3 regions of the Oceanobacillus picturae genome follow, and region 3 is predicted to be linked to each of the others. Evidence: riboswitches for the same ligand, from Rfam matches in the RefSeq annotation. Region 3 holds a riboswitch; each other region holds the start of a gene.
What was found. A riboswitch is a leader RNA that binds a small molecule or an ion and turns the genes downstream of it on or off. The one in region 3 is predicted to bind S-adenosylmethionine.
Positions count from the first base shown of each region.

Region 1: linked by a shared signal. The riboswitch ahead of BN988_RS16415 (methionine ABC transporter ATP-binding protein) and the one ahead of BN988_RS07805 (methionine ABC transporter ATP-binding protein) in region 3 are both predicted to bind S-adenosylmethionine.
Region 2: linked by a shared signal. The riboswitch ahead of BN988_RS10145 (SDR family NAD(P)-dependent oxidoreductase) and the one ahead of BN988_RS07805 (methionine ABC transporter ATP-binding protein) in region 3 are both predicted to bind S-adenosylmethionine.

Region 1 is NZ_CCAX010000003.1:396,552-400,840, forward strand. It holds gene BN988_RS16410 (glycine betaine ABC transporter substrate-binding protein) at 1-891, shown strand, start outside; SAM riboswitch class I at 1,078-1,185, shown strand; SAM riboswitch class I at 1,290-1,392, shown strand; gene BN988_RS16415 (methionine ABC transporter ATP-binding protein) at 1,474-2,505, shown strand; gene BN988_RS16420 (methionine ABC transporter permease) at 2,495-3,145, shown strand; gene BN988_RS16425 (MetQ/NlpA family ABC transporter substrate-binding protein) at 3,173-3,991, shown strand; gene BN988_RS16430 (M20 family metallopeptidase) at 4,042-4,289, shown strand, end outside.
Region 2 is NZ_CCAX010000001.1:2,021,155-2,025,443, reverse strand. It holds gene BN988_RS10150 (Na+/H+ antiporter NhaC family protein) at 1-700, opposite strand, end outside; gene BN988_RS10145 (SDR family NAD(P)-dependent oxidoreductase) at 754-1,518, opposite strand; SAM riboswitch class I at 1,638-1,739, opposite strand; gene BN988_RS10140 (AraC family transcriptional regulator) at 1,931-2,794, opposite strand; gene BN988_RS10135 (BglG family transcription antiterminator) at 3,338-4,289, shown strand, end outside.
Region 3 is NZ_CCAX010000001.1:1,524,839-1,529,127, reverse strand. It holds gene BN988_RS07830 (acyl-CoA dehydrogenase family protein) at 1-207, shown strand, start outside; gene BN988_RS07825 (arsenate reductase family protein) at 395-757, shown strand; gene gcvH (glycine cleavage system protein GcvH) at 827-1,213, shown strand; gene BN988_RS07815 (toprim domain-containing protein) at 1,347-1,700, shown strand; gene BN988_RS07810 (thioredoxin family protein) at 1,723-2,037, shown strand; SAM riboswitch class I at 2,116-2,228, shown strand; gene BN988_RS07805 (methionine ABC transporter ATP-binding protein) at 2,328-3,353, shown strand; gene BN988_RS07800 (methionine ABC transporter permease) at 3,343-4,011, shown strand; gene BN988_RS07795 (MetQ/NlpA family ABC transporter substrate-binding protein) at 4,036-4,289, shown strand, end outside.

The DNA of each region.
Region 1 (4,289 bases), on a different contig from region 3:
AAACGTAAAATACTAGGAATATTTATTGTTTTAATCTTATCTCTTATGATAGCAGGTTGTGGATCAAGTAATGAGGATGCACAAGCAGAAGGAAGTGTTAGTGAAGAATTAGATTATACTATTACTGGTACAGAGCCTGGTGCTGGACAAACTAAGAAGAATGAAGAAGTTTTAGAATCGTACGATAATCTTGCCGGTTGGGAACAGGAATTATCTTCGGCAGGAGCAATGTTATCCCAATTAAGTAAGGCTATTGATAATAAAGAACCAATTATTTTTAGTGCATGGTCTCCACATTATAAATTTGCCAAGTGGGATTTAAAATATTTAAAGGATCCCAAAGGTATTCATGGTGATGAAGAAAAGATAACAACGATTGCAAGAAAAGGCCTAAAGGATGAAATGCCTGAAGCTTACACAATTATTGATCGCATACAATTGGAGCTTCCAGATGTAGAAGAAGCATTATTAGAGGCTCAGGAAAAGGAATATGCTGAAGTAGTAAAGGATTGGGCTAAGGAAAATCAAGAAACAGTTGCAGAATGGACGGAAGGTGTAGACTCTGTGGATGGGACTTCTATTGAAATCGCTCTTTTACCTTGGGATGATGCAATTTTTACAGCAAATGTTGCTAAATTCGCGTTAGAGCAAAAAGGTTATGATGTGACACTTACACAAGTTGATCCAGCTATTATGTTTGAAGCCATAGCAACTGGGAGTGCTGATGCATCATTAGCAGTATGGATGCCAGTAACACATGCCGAATTATATAAACAATATGAAGATGATTTTGATGACTTGGGGCCAAACTTAGAGGGTGCTAAAACTGGGTTAGCAGTACCAGCTTATATGGATATTGACTCTCTAGAAGATCTAGAACCAAAGGAATAACGCTTGCATTGAAAGAACCCTATCTGTTTGCGGTAATTCAAAGGATAGGGTTCTTTATCTTTTAGTAATCCTTTACTTATGCTAAAAATTAAAAGAATGAATTGAATAATTTATTAGAAAAAACTGTTGACAGATTGAAAGGCGGGTAGTAATGTAAGTAGCAACAACAAATTAAATATGCATTACTTCTTATTCAGAGAGATGGAGGGACTTGGCCCATTGATATCTCGGCAGCGGACTTTTAATAGTACTGTGCTAAATCCAACAGGCGAATGCGAGCCTGAAAAATAAGAAGAGGATGATCGTACATAGCTGATCCCTTCTTATTTTTATAAGAAGGGATTTTTTAGTTTTACACGAAACAACTCTTCTTCACGACAAAATTAAATATGCATTACTTCTTATCCAGAGAGGTGGAGGGACTGGCCCATTGATACCTCGGCAACGTGCTTTTAAAGCAACGTGCCAATTCCAACAGACGAAGGTCTGTAAAGATAAGAGGAGGATACTAGTTCATTGCCTCTTCTTATCTTATAAGAAGAGGCTTTTTAATTTGAAACTACAACGAGCAGGAGGAAGTAGATGATTACATTTGATCAAGTTTCAAAAGTATACGGCGAAAAGGCAGAAGGTGTAAAAGCACTGGATAATGTGGATCTCCACATAGAAGAGGGAGAGATATATGGTGTGATTGGGTTTAGTGGTGCTGGAAAAAGCTCGCTCATTCGATGTGTTAATTTACTCGAACAGCCAACATCCGGAACAGTAACCGTGAATGGGCAAAACTTACAAGCACTTTCACCTAAGGAACTACGGGAGGCAAAGCGAAACATAGGGATGATTTTTCAGCATTTTAATTTACTTAATTCGAAAACCGTGTTTACCAATGTCGCAATGCCCTTACTGTTAAGCAAAACTCCAAAAAAGGAAATAACCAAGCGTGTTTATGAACTACTTGATTTTGTCGGCTTGCGTGACAAGGCTGACAGTTATCCAGATCAACTTTCTGGGGGACAGAAACAGCGAGTTGGGATTGCCCGTTCTCTTGCAACCCAGCCATCCATTCTTTTATGTGATGAGGCAACATCAGCCCTTGACCCAGATACAACAAATGCTATTTTAAAACTTTTAAAGAAAATTAATCAGGAATACAATATCACCATTTTAATTATCACGCACGAAATGGGCGTAATTAGAGAAATTTGCGATAAAGTTGCTGTGCTTGAAGATGGAAAAGTAGTTGAATCTGGTTCTGTATTTGATGTCTTTTCTCAGCCGCAAACGACCACAGCTCATAACTTTGTCAGTACGGTGATGCATGATCAAATCCCAGATTCCGTATATGAGTTAGTAAGAAAACAAGACGCACATAACCAAATTTATCGGATTGTCTTTGTTGGTGAGTCTACTGGAACACCGTTGTTGTCGCAAATCGCAAAGCAATACGAGGTAGAGGTAAATGTTCTGTTTGGTAGTATCACAGAATTACAGGGCGTACCATTTGGAAATCTTATCGTGCAATTTGAAGGGGAAGAAAAAGAGATTAACCGTGTCATTATGCATATTCATCAGCAAAAAGTAAGTGTAAAGGAAGTGTTAGCAGATGTTGGTTGATTGGCAACAAATTACAGAGGCATTATGGCAAACCATTGTAATGGTAGCAGTCGCCCTATTTTTCTCTATGATTATAGGGTTGGTATTAGGAATTGTCCTTGTTGTAACACGTAAAGGGCACTTATGGGAAAACAAGTATATTTTTACGGTCTTAAATGCAATAGTAAACATATTTCGTTCTATTCCGTTTATCATCCTAATGGTCGCAGTCATTCCATTCACGAGATTAGTTGTTGGAACCTCAATAGGCACGGCCGCAGCTATTGTACCAATGGTGTTATTTGCAGGACCATACATTGCAAGATTAATAGAGAATTCTCTTTTAGAAGTAGATCCAGGTGTGATGGAAGCTGCCCAGTCAATGGGAGCAACACCTTGGCAAATAATCATTCGCTTTCTTATACCAGAAGCTCTTAGCTCCCTCGTGTTAGGGGCAACCATTGCCACAATTGGATTGGTTGGAGCCTCAGCCATGGCAGGAGCTGTTGGTGGTGGCGGATTAGGAGACCTGGCCATTACCTTTGGTTATCAGCGGTTCGACACAATGGTGATGCTAATAACAGTAGGAATACTCGTCGTCATGGTTCAGGGATTACAATCCACCGGAAATATTTTATCCAAAAAAATAAGAAGAAGATAAAATCAAAACAAAAGGAGAAGATACAGCATGAAAAAGTTAAGTCTATTATTGTTATTAGTTAGTTTAAGTTTGGTGATTAGTGCTTGTTCTAATGGGGAGGCTGCAACGAAGGTCAAAGTAGGAATTAGTGGCTCTGACACAACGATTTGGGATTATGTAGCAGAAAAGGCCAAAGAAGAAGGAATAGAGGTTGAGATTGTTCGCTTTTCTGACTATGTGCAGCCGAATCTAGCATTAGCTGAGGGAGAAATCGATGTGAATGCTTTCCAGACTGTTTCATATTTTGACGCCTTTATCGAGGAGCATGACCTTGACCTGACTCCAATTGCAACAACAGTTATCGCGCCAATGGGTCTTTATTCTGAAAAGCATGATTCTGTAGAAGATATCCCTGAAGGTGGAACAATTGCCTTAGCTAAAGAAGCAACGAACATGGGCCGGGGACTTTTACTTCTTGAAGAAGCAGGACTAATTAAATTGGAAGAAGGCTTTGACGGAAATGGCTCTGTCGATAAAATCGTAGAAAACCCGAAGAACCTTAAATTTGAACAGCTTGTAGCGGGTCAGACTCCAAGGGTGTTGCCAGATGTAGACGCCTCACTCATCAATAACGGTATTGCAGTGGATGCAGGATTCAGCCCATTGGATGATTCCATTTACCATGAGGATGAAACAGCTACCCCGTATATTAATATTATCGCCGTACAAGAGAAAGACAAAGATGATGAAACCTTAAATAAACTAGCAGAAATTTACCAGTCTGATGACGTAGCAGACTTTATTATTGAAGAACGCGATGGAAACTCCATCCCAACATTTGTACCGTTAAGTGAAATTGGCCATTAAAAGAGAGAGTAAGACGTACAGCATAAAAATAAAAAAACGAGGTGGAGTAAATGAGTGTTGTAGCTAAAAGTTTAGAAGAAGTGAAGAAGATCATTGTTGATAATATAGAAGAAAATAAACAGAAATACATTCAAGCAAGTCATGATATTCATGATAACCCGGAAATTGGAAACCAAGAGTTTTATGCATCTGGTCGCTTAATTGAATTGCTTGTAGAGGAAGGGTTTTTAATAGAAAAAGGGGTAGCAGGACATGAAACAGCATTCATTGCGAAAAAGAAAAGTGAAAAAGAGGGCTT
Region 2 (4,289 bases), 500 kb from region 3:
AAGGTAAAACCTTCACGAAATCAAACGCGTAATCGCCAATGGTATCGATTTCGGCTCCAGCGGTCACGATCCATAAAAGAATCGCGGTTACAATTGCGCCAGGTAGAACAATGAAAAAGTTGGTTTTAAATTTATCACTCATTTTTGTTTTCTGGGTCCGGACAGCTGCGATGGTGGTATCGGAAATCATGGATAGATTATCACCAAACATTGCGCCACCTATAACCGTTCCCATCGCAAGCGCTATTGGTATGCCTGTTTGCTCCGCGATCCCAATGCCAATTGGTGCTAGCGCGGCCACGGTACCCATGGATGTTCCCATTGATACAGAGATGAAGCATCCTACAATAAAGAGTCCAACCATTAATAGATTAGGAGGAATAACGGATAATCCCAAGTTTACGGTGGAATCTACAGCCCCCATGTCCCTAGCTGTTTGAGCGAATGCCCCGGCCATTACAAAAATTACCGCCATTAAGATAATATTCGGATGTCCTGCGCCTTTCGTAAAGATATCAATCTTGCTAGATAGCTTTTCTTTTCGGTTCATGGCGAGAGCAAAAGCCGCCGCAATAATAATCGCAACGTTTAATGGCATATTGGAGAAGTCTCCAGAAATAACGCCAGTGCCAATAAATAGTAATACAAAGATAAGTAACGGAAGTAGTGCAAGTGCATTTCCTTTTTTCGCATTAGCCATCAAAATATCCTCCTTCATTTTGATTTTTTAGTGGGTAAGCATGTAACAAGAGATTAGTTCATGGTCATCCCACCCGTAACATTGATTCCTTGGCCAGTCATGTAATCGGAGTAGGTGGATGCAAGAAAAACAACGACATTCGCGATGTCAGATGGTACAGCAGTTCTACCCAAGGGAACTTGTGAATTATCTTCATGTTTAATATCTTCAGCTTGAAGACCGCGTAGGTGGCCGCCAATCACTCTTTCTGATTGTTTCATCGTTGTTTCCACGATTCCTGGGCAAACGGCATTCACATTAATATTGTCTTTGGCTAGTTCTAGTGCAGCCACTTTTGTCATCCCTAGTACCGCGTGTTTTGAAGCAACATAACTACCCATTAGTTGGTAGCCGTTTTTCCCAGCTTGTGAGGCAATGTTAATGATTTTTCCACCTTGGCCTTGAGCTTGTAGTTGTTTCGCAACAGATTGCATGCAAAGGTAGACCCCTTTAGCATTCACATCGATTGTTTTATCCCAGTCTTGCTCTTTTATATCAACAAAATAGTCCATCGTGGAAATCCCCGCATTATTGACTAAAATGTCTACTCTGCCGAAATGATCAATAACCGAAGCAACCACCGTGGTTACTTGCTCCGGATTGGACACATCGGCCTGAACATGAAACGTATTAGCTGTTGTTTCATCATGTGTCTCAGCCATATCTACAACCGCAACTTTTGCCCCGCAATCTAAAAATGCCTCCACAATCGCCTTTCCAATACCATGTGCACCACCCGTGACAATGGCCACTTTATTGGTTAAATCCATCGTATACATAAAAAACATACTCCTTTCCTGTTGCCCTGCTGTACATTTAGTTTGCGAAAGTAAAATGCAAACAAAAAAGGCCTCTTCTATAGCAAGAAGAGACCTTAAACGTCAACGTTAAAATACTCTTCTTATCTTCAAGCGTTACGCTTCTGGAATTGGCACATTACTCTAAAAGAGCTGCTGCCGAGGTATCGTAGGGCCAGTCCCTCCACCTCTCTGGATAAGAAAATTCGTGATATGTAATTTGTAGATTAAAGATACAGTAAAATGAAATTACCGTCAAGTGATTTTTTTGATAATTAAGAAATAGAGAGGTGATGTTTTGGGTTTGTGGTCATTAAAGAGGGGGGAGGATTTTTATAAGAAGAGCAACGCCCCTTAGTCAGCGTTGCTCTTCATTCATTATAAGTCCTCGTATTTATCTTTTCCTCACTGGAATCCAGACTTCACTATAGGCATAATCCGCTTTCTGTTCATCCATTTTAGTAAACGAAAAGGTAGGGGCAGGGATCACTTCATAATCGGAAGAGGGGAGCCATTCTGAATAGGTCTTTGCCATGGTTTCTTGCAGTGTTGATGGGAATGGACCTTCATTAGGAAAGATCGCCCATGTACAGGCATCCACGGTTACTTTATCTAATTGACCACTGACGTTATCTTCCGTTGTTAATACACCGATCAAGTGCGTTAAATCGCCTTCCTCTTTCAGAAATTGAGCATCTGCATCATAGGAAGCATTCACGATCTCATATGGTTCTAAATTTTGCAGAGAATGCATTTCCTCTTTTTGTTCATCTGTTATATTCTTCGCAAGCTCGACAATCGCGTTATTCACTCCTTCGAATTGCATTGGCACACGTTTACTTACACCAACTAAATTAAATGTTGGCTTATCTTCTATTCTAAATTCCATTGTAGTTCCTCCTTGTACTGTTATGACAAATGTGAACTTCGGAAACGTTTTGCTTACTCCTCTTTTCATTACTTCTGAGGGTAGAAAACCGTTCCATTTTTTAAATGCTCTGCTAAAGCCGTCCACTGACTGATATCCATATTTGAAAGCAACATCTGTTACTTTTTCTCCTCGCAACAAGTCCTTATTTGCCTCTGATAGTCTTCTGTTTTTTATATATTCATTTAGTGTCATTCCGGATAGGTAAAAAAATATTTTTCTAAAGTGATAATCGGAAACCCCGGCATATTCAGAAATAGTTTCAAGCGACAAATCATCCGTTAACCGTTCTTCAATATATTCAATGACTTGGTTTAATTCCTTTAACACGTTATCCCTCCTTTCTGTTAATCCCGGTGCCACCGTCCGTAAGACTCCAACTCCAAAACATGGAGGGGGAGTAAAACGGACGCTAACATCCCGATTCGTTCAACTAACAATCATTGGGGAAGAACGATAATCCCCACTGATTGAAGTTTCACTTTATATGATAGCAAAGAAATATTTTAAATACTCGACATGTTTAGGGTGATAAATATCGGTTTGATTGCCCTTTTTCATACCATTTCATAAAAAGATCACATTTTGAATTCAATTAATCAAATATAATTAGTATTGTATATTACTTAATCTATGGAATGAGGAAATAGCCTATTTGCCATACGGTTCCAATTTACGGTGGAACCGTATGTAAAACTCCTACTGATATAAGTTTCACTTTATATTACTCGACAGATTCATTAGGTTACTCGACCTTCAGTACAACTTTGCACAATACGATGTGGTTCATTTGGTCTTATTATGTAGGCTATATTTTAATAAAATATAGGTATAGAACATACTACTTATGAACTATTGATTAGGGGGATAAAGATGGATCAACGTAGTATGGCAGTATTAAATCAGTTACTGATTCAAGATTCATACATTACCATCCAAGAACTTGCAACCTTGTTAAATGTATCACGGCGCACGATTTATAGTGACCTTGACAAAATAAATAATTGGCTTAATGACCATCAATTAGAAGAGGTCAAGCAAGTGAGAGGGCAAGGCATATATATCGATGAACAAACTAAAAAAGATATTACTGCCAAACATTCTTCATCAAGAGCGACGTACTACGAATTCTCTCCTGTAGAAAGAAGGGCTTGGATTTATATACATGTTGTTGGGGAGAAAAAGGCTTACTTTTTAGAGGATATCAGACAAATTTTTGAAGTAAGTCGAAATACAGTCCTAGATGATATTAAGAAGCTTAAAGAAGAAATGAAAACGAACCAGTTATATTTTTATTCTGATCGTAAGACTGGGTACTCGATAAAAGGAAATGAAAACGATATCAGAAGGCTGTTGATCTATTATCTATCTTTGGTTACACCAAAAGAAAGCTGGTACAGCATTTTGTGTAATCTACAAAATTCTTCTATCAACATAGAAGACCAGGCTTTTAGACCATATTTAAGCTTTGATCTCTCATTGGTGCATCTACTAAGGCAATTATTACAGAAGCATGAGCAGCGTTTTAGGGTGGAGTTTACTGATGAAGTTTTTAATAATATTGTCGTTTGGTTTCACTTTTTCTTAAAGCGAATAGAGCAAGGGAAATTTGTTGAGGTAGATGTAGTTGAGAAGGAAGTAATAAAAACAACTGATGAATACACAGGCGTTAAGTCCCTTTGTAACCGCTTATCCGACTCGTTAAAAACGGAAATGCCGTCTGATGAAATTTATTATTTTGCCAAGTACCTCCTTAGTGCAAAGGTTAACTATAATTTTAGGCCACAAATGGAAAGTGAGGAGATGAAAGCACTTCTTCAGGTGG
Region 3 (4,289 bases):
CAATATACACAGGTTTATGTTCAGGAGGCATTTAATCGTATTGAAGCAGACGCGAAAGAAACACTAATCGCTGTTGAAGAAGGAGATACGCTAAGAATGATGCTATCTTCATTAAGAAAGCTTACACGTCACACACCAACAAACGTTGTAGCTAAGAAAAGAGAAATTGCAGAGCAAATAATTGAGGAAGAAAAGTATATCGTTTAATCATAAATACCTTAAAGCCAAATGCATTCGAATTTTTACGAAGTATTCGAATGAGCGTTTGGCTTTTTGCTTTTAAAGATACACGTCTGTTTATGGTGTCATTTACTTATAGCTAGCATCTAACTCGTCATGTCTATTACATATTTGCTATAATAGAAGCAAATAAGTGAGTAGGGTGGTTAAGTCAATGGCACTGACGTTTTATTGGTACCCAAATTGCGGTACTTGCAAGAAAGCCAAAAAGTGGTTGGAAGAAAATCAGGTTGATTTCCATGCCGTTCATATTGTGGAAAATACACCGACTGAGCAAACAATTCTTGAACTAATTAAGAATAGTGGACTGCCAGCAAAGAAATTTTTTAACACAAGTGGTAAAAAATACCGAGAAGGAAATATTAAAGAGAAAATAGCGAATGCTTCCGATGAGGAAATGGCAGCTATTCTAGCAACAGATGGGATGCTTATAAAACGCCCGATTGCTACAGACGGTCAAAAGGTGACAGTCGGTTTCAAGGAAGAAGTTTATAATGAGACTTGGCGGTCAGAATAAATTTTTGACTAGAAAAATATGCGCAAATTGAGTTATAGTTAAGATGGATTACATAATGGAGGGATAACAATGAGCATACCAAAGGACTTATTATATTCTAAAGAACATGAATGGGTTAAAAGGGAAGACGGCAAACTACGTATTGGGATTACCGATTTTGCTCAGGATGAACTGGGAGACATCGTATTTGTTGAGTTACCTGAAGTTGGAGACGAATTGGAACTTAACGAACCATTCGGTAGTGTAGAATCTGTAAAAACAGTTTCTGAATTATATGCGCCAGTTAGTGGAAAAGTAGTAGAAGTAAATGCAGATTTAGAAGACAGCCCTGAGTTCGTTAATGAATCCCCATATGAGAAAGCATGGATGGTCGTAATTGAGCCATCTGAACAAGCGCAATTAGATGAACTTCTGAACGCTGAGGCATATGAGGCAGTGCTTAACGATGAAGAATAAAGAATAAAAAAGGGAGGCTAACGTGCATCTTTATAAAAGTTGTATAGTTAGCCTTCTTTTCTTCATATACTCTTATTAGGAAATGATTTTAGAAAAAACATTTTGCTTGATTTTCGAGGAGAGCTATGTAACCATGTCACATGAAAATGAGAAAATAATCATTGTAGAGGGTTTAACAGATAAACGACAAGTTAAAAAGGTTATTACAGATGAAGTAACAATTGTTTGTACCAATGGAACACTTGGAGTGGAACGTCTAGATGAATTACTTGAAACTTATGAGCTTGACTATAAGGACGTGTATATTTTAGTGGACGAAGACTATTCAGGCATAAAGTTACGTAAACAGTTGGCGAGAGAGCTCCCACATGCAGAACATATATATGTCAGCAGTGAATATCGGGAGGTCGCGACAACACCTGAACAAGCGCTTGCAACAGCGCTGGTAAGTAAACGGATAGCGGTTAACCCTCTATTTTTATTATGAGGCAGATTGGTTAGGTGATTTTTTGCAAGAATTAACAACGAAACAACTAAATGATGGCGATTATTTGCTTTATATTTATACTCCTTTTTGTGGTACCTGTGCGCTTGCAAGAACCATGCTAGAAAAAATTGAACAAGTGCACAAGGAAACCATTTTCTATGAAATGAATGCATCCCTTTATCCAGAGTTTATGATCGAGAACCAGGTGGAAAGCGTACCTTGTCTTCTCATTATGAAAGATCATCAGATAAAGGAGAAGGTTTATGCCTTTCAATCCATTCCTAACATTTACGGCTATTTGATGGAGTATAAACCAGAACTTTTTGTTAAAAATTAATCTTAAATTATTTATTGACACAGTAAAAGCAGCATGATAGTATAATTCTTATCGAATTTAAGTGGATAAAAAAATAGACTCTTATCTTGAGCGGTGGAGGGACTGGCCCTGTGAAACCGCGGCAACCTTCAACTATTTTAATAGTTGAAAGGTGCCAATTCCTGCAAAGTGAAAACTTTGACAGATGAGAGAACGTGAAGACGACTTACTACGTCATTCTGTTCTTTCAGAATGGCGTTTTTTGTGCTATTTGGGCATACTATTGCCGAGGTTTACTAAGGAGGATTAACGTGATATCAATTGAAGGTTTGAGTAAGGTATTTACTTCAAACAAAAGCAGCGTAACTGCAGTAGAAAGTTTAGATTTAAACATAAATGATGGCGATATATTTGGTGTTATTGGTTACAGTGGTGCTGGAAAAAGTACATTTGTCCGTTTGCTCAATAGGCTTGAAGAGCCCACGGGCGGTAGCATTAAGATTAACAATGAAGATATCACTGCAATGACTGCCCGCCAGCTACGCATAGCAAGACAGGATATTGGCATGATTTTCCAGCATTTTAACCTGCTTTGGTCGAGAACGGTGGAGGATAATATTGCGTTTCCGTTGGAGATTTCCGGTGTTGCTAAATTGGACAGGCAAAAGCGTGTTCAAGAGCTCATCGATCTTGTTGGGCTATCAGGGAAAGAGAAGGCATACCCTTCTCAATTAAGTGGTGGACAGAAGCAACGTGTTGGAATAGCGAGAGCTCTAGCTAACAATCCAAAAGTATTGCTTTGTGATGAGGCAACATCTGCACTAGATCCGGAGACAACGAATTCCATTCTGGATTTACTGGTAGATATTAATAAGCAGTTTGGTTTAACGATTATATTAATAACCCATGAAATGCATGTTATTCGTAAAATATGTAATCATGTTGCCGTCATGGAGAGTGGAAAAGTAGTAGAACAAGGCGACGTAATGGATGTTTTTCTCCATCCTCGTCAGCATGTAACCAAGAAGTTTGTGGAACAGGTAATGGGCAACGGTGAGGAAGATGAAAATATTCGTGACATTACAGAAGCCTATACGGAAGGAAAAATTGTTCGACTTCATTTTATTGGTGAAACAACCAATCAGGCGCTTATTAGCCAGCTTGCTAAGAAGTATGAAGTCGAGATCAATATTCTGCAAGGGAAAATTACGCAGACACAAGCTGGGGCGTATGGAACTCTAATCGTACAAATTGCAGGAAATGAATTGGATGAAGCGGTTCGATATATTAAAGAAAAATCCTCTGTGGAAATGGAGGTGATTCAAAATGCTAAATGATTTATTTCAGAGCATTAAAATAGAAGATTTAATTGAAGCAACAAAAGAAACTTTCTATATGACGATTACTGCTTTAATTGGAACGTTTATACTTGGGATTATACTCGGTTTACTTCTCTATCTGACTTCTAAAGATGGAATTTGGAAAAATAAAAGCTTCCATTTTGTTGTATCAGCACTGGTGAACGTTTTTCGTGCCATTCCTTTTATCATTTTAATTTTCTTGTTATTCCCGTTCACTAATTTCCTAATTGGGACAATACGTGGTCCAGAGGCCGCATTACCCGCACTTATCATTGGTTCTGCACCATTTTATGGAAGACTAGTTGAAATCGCCCTTCGTGAAGTGGATCGAGGCGTCGTGGAAGCGGCTAAGGCAATGGGGGCAAAAACCAGAACAATTATCTTTAAAGTGCTACTTCCAGAATCCATGCCGGCGTTAATATCTGGTATTACAGTAACAGCTATTGCACTTATTGGTTATACAGCGATGGCTGGAGCAATTGGAGCTGGAGGATTGGGGAGCTATGCATACTATTCGGGCTTTATGCGCCGGGACTTTGATATCGTGTTCCTATGTACCGTACTCATTGTGGTCATTGTATTTATCTTCCAATTTATTGGAGATATTATAGCAACAAAACTAGATAAACGATAAAACAGAAGAAGGAGTTAATTAAAAATGAAAAAAATTCTAATCCTAGTATCATTATTGGCTGTTCTTGCGTTAGCCGCTTGTGGCGGAGGGGATGAGTCTTCATCTGAAGGTGATAACAATACAATTAAGGTAGGTGCTTCTAGTATTCCGCATGCTGAGATCTTGGAAGAAGCAAAGCCACTACTTGAAGAGGAAGGCATCACATTAGAGGTAGAACCATACGAAGACTATGTTCTTCCAAACGATGATTTAGCAAATGGCGAAATTGATGCAAATTA